Regions from separate parts of the Halomonas sp. C10-5 genome, predicted to be linked through region 3. Evidence: predicted binding sites of a transcription regulator. Region 3 holds the regulator's gene; each other region holds the start of a gene.
The links. The regulator PhoB, encoded in region 3, activates phosphate uptake and scavenging genes when phosphate is short. The targets are predictions, from matches to a motif close to TGTCATANNNNTGTCANA.

Region 1: the regulator PhoB is predicted to act here: its motif matches at 1,540-1,557, upstream of phnC (phosphonate ABC transporter ATP-binding protein).
Region 2: the regulator PhoB is predicted to act here: its motif matches at 1,646-1,663, upstream of phbB (acetoacetyl-CoA reductase).

What each region holds. Positions count from the first base shown of each region.
Region 1 is NZ_CP175665.1:3,256,034-3,260,134, forward strand. Features, by position in the region: gene phnD (phosphonate ABC transporter substrate-binding protein) at 1-501, opposite strand, end outside; gene phnC (phosphonate ABC transporter ATP-binding protein) at 553-1,380, opposite strand; gene ACJ7IV_RS15285 (amino acid ABC transporter permease) at 1,863-2,531, opposite strand; gene ACJ7IV_RS15290 (amino acid ABC transporter ATP-binding protein) at 2,535-3,275, opposite strand; gene ACJ7IV_RS15295 (amino acid ABC transporter permease) at 3,295-3,963, opposite strand; gene ACJ7IV_RS15300 (ABC transporter substrate-binding protein) at 4,025-4,101, opposite strand, start outside.
Region 2 is NZ_CP175665.1:3,016,530-3,020,630, forward strand. Features, by position in the region: gene ACJ7IV_RS14050 (DUF349 domain-containing protein) at 1-728, shown strand, start outside; gene phbB (acetoacetyl-CoA reductase) at 828-1,574, opposite strand; tRNA gene ACJ7IV_RS14060 (tRNA-Met) at 1,763-1,839, shown strand; gene ACJ7IV_RS14065 (tetratricopeptide repeat protein) at 2,102-3,049, shown strand; gene ACJ7IV_RS14070 (MalY/PatB family protein) at 3,108-4,101, opposite strand, start outside.
Region 3 is NZ_CP175665.1:3,398,590-3,402,690, forward strand. Features, by position in the region: gene ACJ7IV_RS15985 (FAD-dependent oxidoreductase) at 1-157, opposite strand, end outside; gene ACJ7IV_RS15990 (chorismate--pyruvate lyase family protein) at 306-782, shown strand; gene ubiA (4-hydroxybenzoate octaprenyltransferase) at 818-1,708, shown strand; gene phoB (phosphate regulon transcriptional regulator PhoB) at 1,784-2,473, shown strand; gene phoR (phosphate regulon sensor histidine kinase PhoR) at 2,475-3,779, shown strand; gene cysZ (sulfate transporter CysZ) at 3,784-4,101, opposite strand, start outside.

The DNA of each region.
Region 1 (4,101 bases), 140 kb from region 3:
GCCGTTCTTCGCGAAGACGTAGTAGCTCGGCACCAGATAACCGGAGGTGGAGTTGGGGTCGCCATTGCCGAAGATCAGCTCGTCAGCACGGCTCAGCATGTCCTCTACACTTTCCACGTCACTGTCGCGGTGAGTGATCAGCAGGCTCCAGTAACCCGGCGAGCCATCGGCAGCCACGGTCTGGGCGAAGATCTCGCCGCCGGCGCGGTCCACGGCTTCCATGGCAGACTTATTGCCGTACCAGGCCAGGTCGACCTTGTCGAAGCGCATGGCCTGGATAACGGCGGCGTAGTCGGTGGCGAAGAAGGGCTTAATCTCACGGCCAAGTTCGCGGGACATGTCATCCAGGAAGGGTTGCCACTGATCAGCCTGGTTCTGGCTGGACTCGGTGGAGATGATGCCGAAGTTGAGAGTCTCGGCGGCCAGGGTCAGCTGGCTGGCGAACAGGCTGGCGCCGGCGACCAGCGGCAGTGCGAAACGACGAAACGGGAAGCGGGACATGGACAGGTCTCCTTGGGATGTCGAGTTAGCGTCAAGTGGGTGGACTGGGTGTTACCCCAAAGCACCGATGGCATTGCCGATGTCTTGGGGAGCCGGCTTGGCACGCAGCTCATCCAGGCCGGCATTGGCATAAAGCGCCTCGAGGCGAGCATCGGTAAGGTCGCTGGTGGGACCGTCGAAGTAGAGGCGGCCCTCCTTCAGCGCGATGGTTCGCGGGCAGAAGCGGCGAGCCACTTCCACCTGATGCAGGGTGACCAGCACAGTGCGACCGTCCTCGGCGTTGATACGGGCCAGGATCTCCATCACTTCACGGGAGCTACGCGGGTCCAGTGAGGCAATGGGCTCATCGGCGAGGATGATGTCCGCGTCCTGCATGAGGACGCGGGCGATGGCCACACGCTGCATCTGGCCGCCGGAAAGGGTATTGGCGCGCTGATGGGCCAGGGAATCGATGCCGACGCGGGCCAGTGCCCGCAGAGCCTGATCGGTTTCCTCGGCGGTGAAGCGACCCAGCAAGGAGCGGCCACGCGGCATGCTGCCCAGACGGCCGATCAGCACATTGGTAAGCACGCTCAGACGGCCGACGAGGTTGAACTGCTGGAAGATGTAACCGGTACGGCAGCGCTCGGCGCGGGTGCGGCGAGTGAGGCGGCCAGCGCTCTGGATGTCGCGACCGAGTACCTCGATGCGGCTGTGGCTATCACGGTTGGCGCGGGTGAGCCCGGCCATGTGGCGCATCAAGGTGGACTTGCCGGAGCCCGACGGGCCCACCAGGGCAACCATTTCGCCGGGAGATACGGAAAAGCCGACCTCGCGAAGAACCGGGTGCTGGCCGAAGGTCTTGCTGACCCGATCGACCAGGATGCTGTGAATCGACATGACGCCTCTCCTCTTGGGAATGGCATCAGTGTCGCGGTGTCAGGTTAACGGCAGTTGTCTAGACAATGATGATCTCGTGACAGTGCGTCACCGTCGACGGGGGGAGACTCACTAAGAAAAGAAGAGCAGCTTGGAAGAATCAATGAGTTAGAGAAGGAGGGTCATGGAACCGTAATTACAATGACGGCAAAGTGTCACGGAAGACAGTATTCAAGAGCAGGTGGCACTGAATCACTCGCCATCTGGTAGATGGGAGGTCGTAAAGTAGAATCTTGAGCAGTAGGCCAGACCCCGAGCCGAGCTCCAGCTAAATTCATCATAACCAAGATTATGTGGAAATTTGGGCACTGACTTTTGATAAAGAATAAAAAAACCCGAACCTAACTGGCATTGCCAGCTGGTCCGGGTTTTTCAGTTTTAAAGGACCGAAGTGGCCGCTAATTTATCACCAAGCACTGGCTGAAATAAACTTCTATTGAAAACTAGATATTTGTCACACCAGGAACGTAGGTACGCCGTTCAAGAAGGCCAAGCAGACTCGCGACGGTTGAGGTTAGAACAAGGTAAATAATTCCCGCCCACAGGAAAACCAGGAAGAAATCTAATGTGCGCGAGCCGACATCCGAGGCAATGGAGGTAATTTCCACAACACCGATAGTATAGGCGATTGAAGTAAACTTCAGCTCGATGATTGCCTCATTCGACCATTGCGGAATTACACGTCTCAATGCCTGAGGGAGCATGATATGGCGAATTGCTTGCCATTGGGTCATGCCACATGCCCGCGCGGCTACTAGCTGCCCTTTGGGAACGGAGAGTACCGAGCCGCGGAAGTATTCCGCCTGATAGGCGGCACTATTCAAGGTGATTGCGATCACCGCCGCAGTGAAAGCATCAAAGACAATTCCGACATGCGGCAAGCCCAAGTAAATGAAAAACATCTGCACCAACATAGGCGTGCCACGAAACAGTTCCACATAGCAAGTACTAAGCCAGTAGAAGAGCCGGTTTCCATAGACCCTGGCCCAACAAAGCACCAGCCCCAGAAAGAAACCCAAGGTAATGGCTATCACCCATAGCGCCAAGGTCACCGGGACCCCCTTGAGAAGCTCAGGCAACCACTCGATACCAAACTCGATAAACTCTCTCATGGATCACCCATGCTCCGCGATGACATTGAGAAACGCCTTGGTGCGCTCATTGGCAGCAGAATTGAAGAGAACATCGGGCGTGCCCTGTTCGACGATGTGCCCCTTCTCCATAAAGATGATCTCGTCAGCAGCCTGGCGCGCAAAGCTCATCTCATGCGTCACCACGACCATGGTCATTCCCTCGGCAGCGAGCTGTTGCATGACCCTGACCACCTCCCCGGTCAGCTCGGGATCCAGAGCAGAGGTCGGCTCATCGAAGAGGAGAACGTCGGGATCCATAGCCAGAGCTCGGGCAATAGAAACCCGCTGCTGCTGGCCACCGGAAAGTTCAGCTGGATAGGCAGCCGCCTTATCACCAAGCCCAACCCTCTCAAGCTCACGAAGTGCTCGTTGAGTCGCGGTATCCTTGTCGACACCACTCACCTTAATCTGGCAGATTCGTACATTGTCTAGCACTGTCAAATGCGTGAACAGATTGAAGTCTTGAAAGACAAAGCCCATGCGGGCGCGCATGTTATCTATGTTTTTATCTAGTACTTCTTCACCATTGAGGTAGATGCGCCCGGCGTCTGGAACGGTGAGATAATTGATACATCGTAGCAAGGTGCTTTTCCCTGAACCGGAGGGACCAATCAGCACCTTGGTTTCTCCCTTTTGCAACCCGAACCCGATACCTTTCAATACTTCAAGACCATCATAGGACTTTTTCACATCTTGCACGTCGAGGATAAGATTATCGGCCATTATTAACGGTCCTATCGGATTATTTTTCGAAGCCCGGCACGGCCAGCTTGCGTTCAAAGGCGTAAAGCAAGCTATTCCCTGTACGATTCAGGACAAAGTACATGAGGGCCACCACAGCAAATACTGTCAACACATTACCTTGCGTGCTGGTAATAATGTAGTGAGCTTGTCGAGTCAGCTCGACAACACCGATGACATAGGCAAGGGACGTTTCCTTTATCTCAGAGGAGAACTCGTTCGTCCATGGTCCAATGGCATGTCGAGCTGCCTGCGGAAAAATGATATGGCGTATTGCTTTGATTTTTGACATGCCCATCGCACGGGCAGCCATCATCTGGCCCGACGGCACTGACTGGAAAGCACTCCGGAAGATCTGTGATTGATAGGCTGCCGAGCGCAACCCCATGGCAAGAATGGCCGCACCAAACGCCGATATATCGAATACGCCTGATATTCCATAAAAAAATATAAACAACATGATAATAATCGGCACACCCCTGAAGACTCGCTCATAGAGCTTCAACGGCCACTGAACAAGACGCGACTTGGGGCCATACAACTGGATAAGGCAGATAGCCATACCAATGACAAACCCGATCAGTAATAGGGCTGCCAACAGTACGATGGCAACGCCAAGCCCCTTCAGCAAAAAGGGAAAATCTCGCAATAGTACGTCGTAGATATCCATACCCACTTCCCTGATAGGACGAGCGCCACCCCAAAGGGAAGGCGCTCGACGTCAACGCGACTTACTCGTTACCCAACTCTGGAAGGCCTGCGACAGGTTTCTGGTAGGTATCTACGAAATCAGGCATATGTCCAGGAA
Region 2 (4,101 bases), 380 kb from region 3:
TGTGTGACACCATCTTCGCCAGCCGCGAGGCGGCTCGGGATGACCGCGTGCGCCGCGACAGGGAGCGCCTTGACACCATGCAGGCGCTTGTCGACCGCATGGATGGCTGGCAGCCCACCCGACCGGAAGACGCCGAGGTGCTGGCCCGGGCCATCGACGAGGCCGCCGCGCTGGAGCCGCTTCCCGGCGGACGCCGCAGCGAAGGCATGCGCCGACGCTGGTCCGGCATCGTGCGCGCCCGGCGCGAGCGCCTCGAGCGGCTGGCGGTGGCCGACCAGGTGGACACCTGGCAGGCAGTGCGCCCCCTGCTCGAGGCTCACTTGGCGGCGGACGCCGAGAGCCTGGCCGGCAACGAGCCGCGCGAGGTGCCGCTCGCGGAGAGTCCGGCGCTCTCTGAAGACCTGCGCAGCGCCCACTTCAGGCGCAACGCCGCCCGGCAGGAGGGCGCCGCGACCGACACCGTCGAAGAGCGCCTCGCTCGCGTCCGGGTACACCTCTCGCTGCTGGCCGAGGGTAGCGTCAGCCACCGCGACGACCCACTGCGCCTGGCGATACAGGTCGAACGCCTCAACGACAATCTGGGACGCGAGCGCTCCCGAGCCAAGGAGGTGCGCGGCGTGCTGGTTGAGCTGCTGGCCATCGGCCCGGTACCGCCCGAGCTGTGGGAACGCGAGGTGGGCGAGCTGGACCATCTGCTGGAGCGGCTGTCGCGCCTTCCACCCCCCTGAAGCCCGGCATCCGAGCCCCGAAACGACGCAGGAGCGCGAGGTTCCTCCCCGCGCTCCTGCGTCGTGTTGCTCCGCCGAACGGCGAGGCGACAACCGGGATCAGCCCATGAACTGGCCGCCGTTGATATCGATGTTGGCACCGGTGATGAAGCCGGACTCCTCGTCGGCCAGATAGGCCACCAGGCGACCGATCTCCTCGGGCTTGCCGTAACGCTTCACCGGGATGGTTTCACGGATCGACTCGCGCACCTTCTCGGGAATGTTCATGATCATGTCGGTGGCGATATAGCCCGGCGACACGGTGTTGACGGTAATGCCCTTGGTGGCAGTCTCCTGGGCCAGGGACATGGTCAGGCCGTGCATGCCCGCCTTGGCGGCTGCGTAGTTCACCTGCCCGAACTGGCCCTTGCGGCCGTTGATCGAGGAGATGTTGATGATCCGGCCGTACTGCTGCTCGAGCATGCTCTCGATCACGCTGCGGCAGGTGTTGAAGACACTGTTCAGGTTGGTGTCGATGACCTCGTGCCACTGCTCGGGGCTCATCTTCTTCATGGTGCCATCACGGGTGATACCGGCACAGTTGACCAGCACGGCGATCGGCCCGTGCTTCTCCTCGATCTCCTTGACGCCCTTCACACAGGCGTCGTAATCAACCAGGTCGACCCCGGCAATGTCGATATTGTCGAAGCCGGCGGCCTTCTGCTCCTCGAGCCAGGCCTTGGCCTTCTCAGGGTTATGATAACCGGCTACTACCTTGTAGCCCTCGGCGGCCAGTGAACGGCAGATCGCACTACCGATGCCGCCAGTACCACCGGTTACCCAAGCGACGCGTGATTGATTGGCCATGTGTACCTCCCTGATGATGATGACACTGCGCTCCGGCCCAGCCGGCCGAACATCGCATTGTTCTTGGTCAAGTTGTCACCTTGATGACAAACCAGGATCAGTATGGCGCAAGGAGGGCATGAGGGACGAGCGTTTGAGAGCAAAGGTTGACTAAAGGTGAATCCCGTGTAGAATACGCAACACGTTGATGCGGGGTGGAGCAGTCTGGTAGCTCGTCGGGCTCATAACCCGAAGGTCATCGGTTCAAATCCGGTCCCCGCTACCAAATATCGAAGAAAGCCGATTCCTCCGGGAGTCGGCTTTTTTCTTGCTCACACTCCGAAGGCCATCGGTTCCCTCACGTTTCAGAACCAGCGGTCCCCGCTAACAAATAGCTAAGTAAAGTCGATTCCTCCGGAAGTCGGCTTTTTTCATGCCCGCTCGCCTAAGGACCCGCGATCCGCACTGCACGAGCCTCTCCCCCTTGAATCTGCCCGCCTTCACCCGCATCTCGAAGGTAAATCCATTCGTTTTCGGGAAGCCCAACCATGTCCATCGTCGATCCGCGTACCGGTGAACCGCTCACTGCCGACACCAGTGCCCCGCATGAGGCTCAGTCGCAACCTGCCCAGGCCGAGGCGGGTGGGGCCCCCGAGGTCATCATCGACGTCGACGCCAGCAACATCCAGCAGGTGCTGGAACTCTCCATGCAGTTGCCGGTGCTGCTCGACTGCTGGGCCCCCTGGTGCGGCCCTTGCAAGAACCTGATGCCGGTACTGGAAAAGCTGGCCCGCGAATACCAGGGCGCCTTCCTCCTGGCCAAGCTCAACATCGACGAGAACCAGGAGATCGCTTCCCAGCTGGGCGTGCGATCGGTGCCCGACGTCAAGCTGGTCAGCCAGGGCGGCCTGGTCGACCACTTCCAGGGCGCGCTGCCCGAGAAAGAGATCCGCGAGTGGCTGGGCCGTTACTTCCCCGCCCCGGAAGACGCCCCGGCGAGCCCCGAGGACCAGGCCGCCGAGGCACTGACCGCCGGGGATGCCGCCACTGCCCGTGCCATCTATCAGGAACTCAGCCAGCAATACCCGGACCACACGCCCTACCAGGTGGAGCTGGCCCGTACCCTGGTAGTCGAAGGCCGCGCCGAGGAAGCTCGCAGCGTGCTCGACAACCTGCCGCCAGAGGAGCGCGATGCTGCTCCGGCCCGCGGCGTGCGCGCCAGCATCGAGTTCGGCGAGGAAGCCCCCTCCGCCGAGGAGCTGGCCGCCCTGGGTGAGCGCGACGACAGCGAGGCGCAGTACCTGCGTGCCCTGCGCCGGGTCGCCGATGGCGACTATGAGCCGGGTCTCGAGGGGCTCCTGGCATTGATGAAAGCCGACCGTGCCTTTGGCGATGACGCTGCACGCAAGGCCCTGCTGCGGGTTTTCGATGCCCTGGGCGCCGACCACCCGCTCACGGTCAGCTACCGCCGCAAGCTGTTCGCCATGCTCTACTGAGCCCGCGCCGGGGCTTTAATGCCTCCGATACGGCCGCCCTCGGGCGGCCGTATCGCGTTCAGCCGGTCAGCACGCCATCCAGCCGCGACAGGGCTTCTTCCAGCTGGGTGGCGGTAGTCCCGAAGTTGAGCCGAACAAAGCTGGGGTGGCCGAAGTCGGCGCCATCGGAGAGCGCCACCCCGGCTCGCTCCAGCAGCGTTTGCTGGGGTGATGCGCCGAGCCCCGCCTCGCGCAGGTCGAGCCAGGCCAGGTAGGTGGACTCCGGGGCACTCATGGAAACCCCGGGCCAGCACGCCACTCGCTCGACCAGGCTGCGGCGGTGGTCACGCAGCACCTCGAGCAGCACTTGCCGCCAGGGGTCCCCCTGAGCGTAGGCGGCCTCGGCGGCCACCAGCCCCAGCACGTTGCCATCCGGCGTCAGCCCCTTTGCCGCCGCTGCGAAGCGCCGTCGCAACCGGGGGTCGGGGATCACCGCGCAGGCGGTGGTAAGCCCGGCCAAATTGAAGGTCTTGGAGGGCGCCCACAGCGTGATGGTACGCTCGACCAGCGCCGGGAAGGCCAGCGCCAGCGGCACGTGGCGGGCGCCATCGTCAAGCAGCAGGTCACAGTGCAGCTCGTCGGAGACCACGAGGAGATCGTGGCGCTCCACCAGCTCGGCCAGTCCAGCCAGCTCGTCGTAATCCCATACCCGCCCGGTGGGATTGTGGGGGTGACACCACAGCAGCAGCCGGGTGCGCGGAGTGATCGCCGCCTCCAGGGCCTCGAGGTCGAGGCGCCAAGGCTGGCCCGGCGCCGCAGGCTCGCGCATGCTCGCCTGCTGAGGCGTGCGCCTGGAACGCTCGGCCACCTTGAGGAAGGGCGGGTAGATGGGCGTTACCGTCAGCACCCCGTCACCGGGTGACGTCAGCGCCATGCTGGCCAGGTGCAACGCCGGCACTACCCCGGGCAGCCACTGCTGCCACTCGGGGGCGATCTCCCAGCCGTAGTGCTCGCGACTCCAGCTGCATAGCGTCTCGCGCAGCGAATCGGGCACCAGGCCATAGCCGAAGACG
Region 3 (4,101 bases):
CCTTGGCGAAGCCGGTGGAGAGCAGCGGCTTGGAGTAGTCATCGCCGCTGTCGGCGGTGATCAGGGTCACCGGTCGCTCGGCGTCGAGGGCGCGCAGCTGGCGCAACAGGCCGAGGCCCGCCATGCCGCTGCCGAGGATGGTCAAGGGGGCGCTCATGGGTCTCCTCGTCGAGGAAGGGTAATGATGGCGCATGGTACACTACCCGCCCCCCAGGATGGACACGGAGTCCGTGGTGCCCGATTCCTCACCTCACGCCCTGCCTGGCGCGGCGCGTTGGTTGCCGCTGCCCGCGGCACGGCCCGCCATGAGCCCCGCCTGGCGAGAGTGGCTGGGCTCCCGGGACTCGCTGACCCTTCGCCTCACCGAGGCGGGGCGGCCGAGCCCCTTCCAGGTACGCCTGCTCGACCAGCGCACCGCCATTCCAAGACACGACGAGGCCCGTGCCCTCGCCCTGCCGCCGGGACGCCCGGCCTGGCTGCGCGAGGTAGCCCTCTGCCTGGGAGAATCCCCCTGGGTGGTGGCGCGTTCGGTGGCCCCTCTGGAGGGGCTGCCCGCCCATGACCTGGAGCATCTCGGCGAACGCTCTCTGGGCAGCTGGCTGTTCCGCCAGCCGGACCTCGAGCGCGACGCGATCGAGGTGACCCGCGCCCCTGCCGGCTTCCACCCGTCCCGCGGGCCCTGGGGGCGTCGCTCGGTGTTTCGCCACGGTGACTTCCGGGTGCTGGTGCAGGAGTGGTTCCTCGACGCCATGGCGGATGACCTCGGCCTGCCTTCGCGCTAGGCTCTTGGCCAACCGCCCACTTCCACGAGGTAGAGATGGACCGCTCCCTGATGCGCCCCACGGGCCTAGCCCGGGTACCCGACTTCCTGCGTCTGATGCGCCTCGACCGCCCCATCGGTACCTGGCTGCTGATGTGGCCCACCCTGTGGGCACTGTGGGTAGCCGCCGAGGGCCTGCCGGAGCGCCACCTGCTGCTGATCTTCGTCGCCGGCGTCTACCTGATGCGTGCCGCCGGCTGCGTGGTCAACGACTACGCCGACCGCCACTTCGACGGCCACGTCAAGCGTACCCTGGATCGCCCCCTGGCCACCGGCCGCATCAGCGAGGGTGAGGCCCAGGCGCTGTTCCTGCTGCTGGTGCTCGCGGCCTTCGTGGTGGTGCTGTTCACCAACCTGTTCACGTTCCTGCTGTCGATCGGCGGCCTGGTCCTGGCCTTCATCTACCCCTTCATGAAGCGCTACACCCACCTGCCCCAGCTCTTCCTGGGCGCCGCCTTCTCCTGGGCGATCCCCATGGCCTTCGGTGCGGTGCTCGGCCAGGTGCCCTTCGAGGCGTGGCTGCTGTTCGCCGCCAATGTGGTATGGACCGTGGCCTACGACACCCAGTACGCCATGGTCGACCGCGACGACGACCTGAAGATCGGCATCAAGTCCACCGCGGTACTGTTCGGCGGGGCCGACCGCTTCATGATCGGCCTGCTGCAGCTGGTGACGCTGGCGCTGCTGGCCTGGGCCGGGGCACGGCTCGACCTGGGCGGCTTCTTCTGGCTGGGCCTGGCGGCCATGGCCGCCACCTTCGCCTGGCAGCACTGGCTGATCCGCGAGCGCGAGCGGGAGCCCTGCTTCCGGGCCTTTCTCAACAACTACTGGTCGGGGCTGCTGGTGTTCGCCGGCATCGCCCTAAGCCTGTGGCCGGGCATCCAGTAGGGCAGCGCTGTCACTCCAGTGTCATAATGGCGTGGTGCAATCGACATCGACCCGTCATTGACTCGAGGCTTCAGGATGACCGCCAAGACCGTACTGATCGTCGATGATGAGGCGCCGATCCGCGAGATGATCGCGATGGCGCTGGAAATGGCCGACTATCGTGTGCTCGAGGCGGACAACGCCCAGACCGCCCACGCCATGGTGGTGGACCACCAGCCCGACCTGCTGCTGCTCGACTGGATGATGCCCGGCACCAGCGGCATCGAGCTGGCGAGGCGCCTCAAGCGCGAGGAGACCACTGCCGAGCTGCCGATCATCATGCTCACCGCCAAGGGCGAGGAGGACAACAAGATCCAAGGGCTCGAGTCCGGCGCCGATGACTACATCACCAAGCCCTTCTCGCCCCGCGAGCTGGTGGCGCGCCTCAAGGCCGTGCTGCGCCGCGCCACACCGCGCGGCGTCGAGGATCCGGTGGAGGTGGAGGGACTGCTGCTCGACCCGGTCAGCCACCGGGTCAGCGCCGACGGCCAGGGGCTGGAGATGGGCCCCACCGAGTACCGCCTGCTGCAGTTCTTCATGACCCACCAGGAGCGCGCCTACACCCGCAGCCAGCTGCTGGACCAGGTGTGGGGCGGTAACGTCTACGTCGAGGAGCGTACCGTCGACGTGCATATCCGCCGCCTGCGCAAGGCGCTGGGCGAACGCCACCAGCATCTGGTACAGACGGTGCGCGGCACCGGCTACCGGTTCTCTGCCAAGGCCTGATGTGAGGCTCTGGAAGCGCGAGCTGTGGCGCCTGCTCCTGCTGGCGGGAGTGGGCCTGTTGACCGGCTGGCCGCTGGGCGCACCGGGAGTCGGCCTGGCCCTGGGTCTCGCGCTGTGTCTCGGCTACCACCTCTATCAGTTGCGCAGCCTCTACCGTTGGCTGACCCATGATACCCAGGCTGAGCCGCCCTCGGCCGCGGGGCTGTGGGGCGACCTGATGGACCGCCTCTACCGCTATCAGAAGGGCCAGCGCATCACCCAGGGGCGGCTGCTCAGCACCCTGCGGCGTATCCAGGAATCTTCCGAGGCGATGCGCGACAGCGTGGTGATGCTCGACCGCCATGGTGACATGGAGTGGTGGAACAGCGCCGCGGAACAGATGCTCGGTCTGAAGGCGGCGCTGGATCGCGGTCACCACATCACCAACCTGCTGCGCGACCCACGCTTCGTCGACTACTTCCACCGTCGCGACTACCGCGAACCCCTGACCCTGCCCTCGCCCATCGACGAGCGCATGATCCTGCAATTCCAGATCACCCTCTACGGCGACGACGAGCGCCTGCTGATGGCCCGCGACATCACCCGCCTGCACCGCCTGGAGGAGATGCGCCGCGACTTCGTGGCCAACGTCTCCCATGAGCTGCGCACGCCGCTCACGGTGCTCGCCGGCTACCTGGAGACCTATGCCGACCAGGCCGAGCTGCTACCCCCCCGCCTGGGGCGCGGCCTCGCCAGCATGCAGGAGCAGACCACGCGCATGCAGAACCTGGTCCAGGACCTGCTGCTGCTGTCGCGGCTAGAGATCGACCGCGGCGGCGCCGACCATGTACCACTGGACATGGCCGCACTGCTGGAGAGCGTCAGACGCGACGCCGAGGCGCTCTCCGGCGGGCGCCATGTCATCACGGTGGAGCTCAAGGAGCCACGGGCCCTGACGGGCAGCGAGCAGGAGGTCCGCAGCGCCCTCTCCAACCTGGCCTTCAACGCCGTGCGCTATACCCCCGAAGGCAGCCATGTCACCCTGAGCTGGCGCCCAGGCCCCGACCACGGCGCCTGCCTGGAGGTGATCGACGACGGCGAGGGCATCGATCCGGTGCATATCCCGCGCCTTACCGAGCGCTTCTACCGGGTCGACAAGGGGCGCAGCGCGGCCACCGGCGGTACCGGCCTAGGCCTGGCCATCGTCAAGCATGTGCTGCTGCGCCATGATGCCCGCCTGGAGATCGATTCCCTGCCCCACCAGGGGGCCACCTTCCGCTGCGTCTTCCCCGCCACCCGGCTGGCAACCGGCACCCACGCCGGCTGACGCCTCAGCCGCGGCGCGCCGGCAGGTCGCGATAGTGGCCATCCCACATCAGCACCCCAGCAGCCACCGCCCCGGGCAGCAGGAAGAGGTTGGCCAGTGGCAGCCAGGTAATCAGGGTGACGCCGCCACCGTAGCTCAGCGTCGGCCACCAGCGGGACTTCAGGCGGCGCCGCATGTCGGCGAAGCTCACCTTGTTGTTGTCCATGGGGTAATCGAGGTAGGTGATCGCCATCATCCAGGCCGAGAACAGTGCCCACAGCAGCGGTGCTGCCAGGTTGACCACCGGGATCCAGCTGATCACGAACAGCGCCGCCATGCGCGG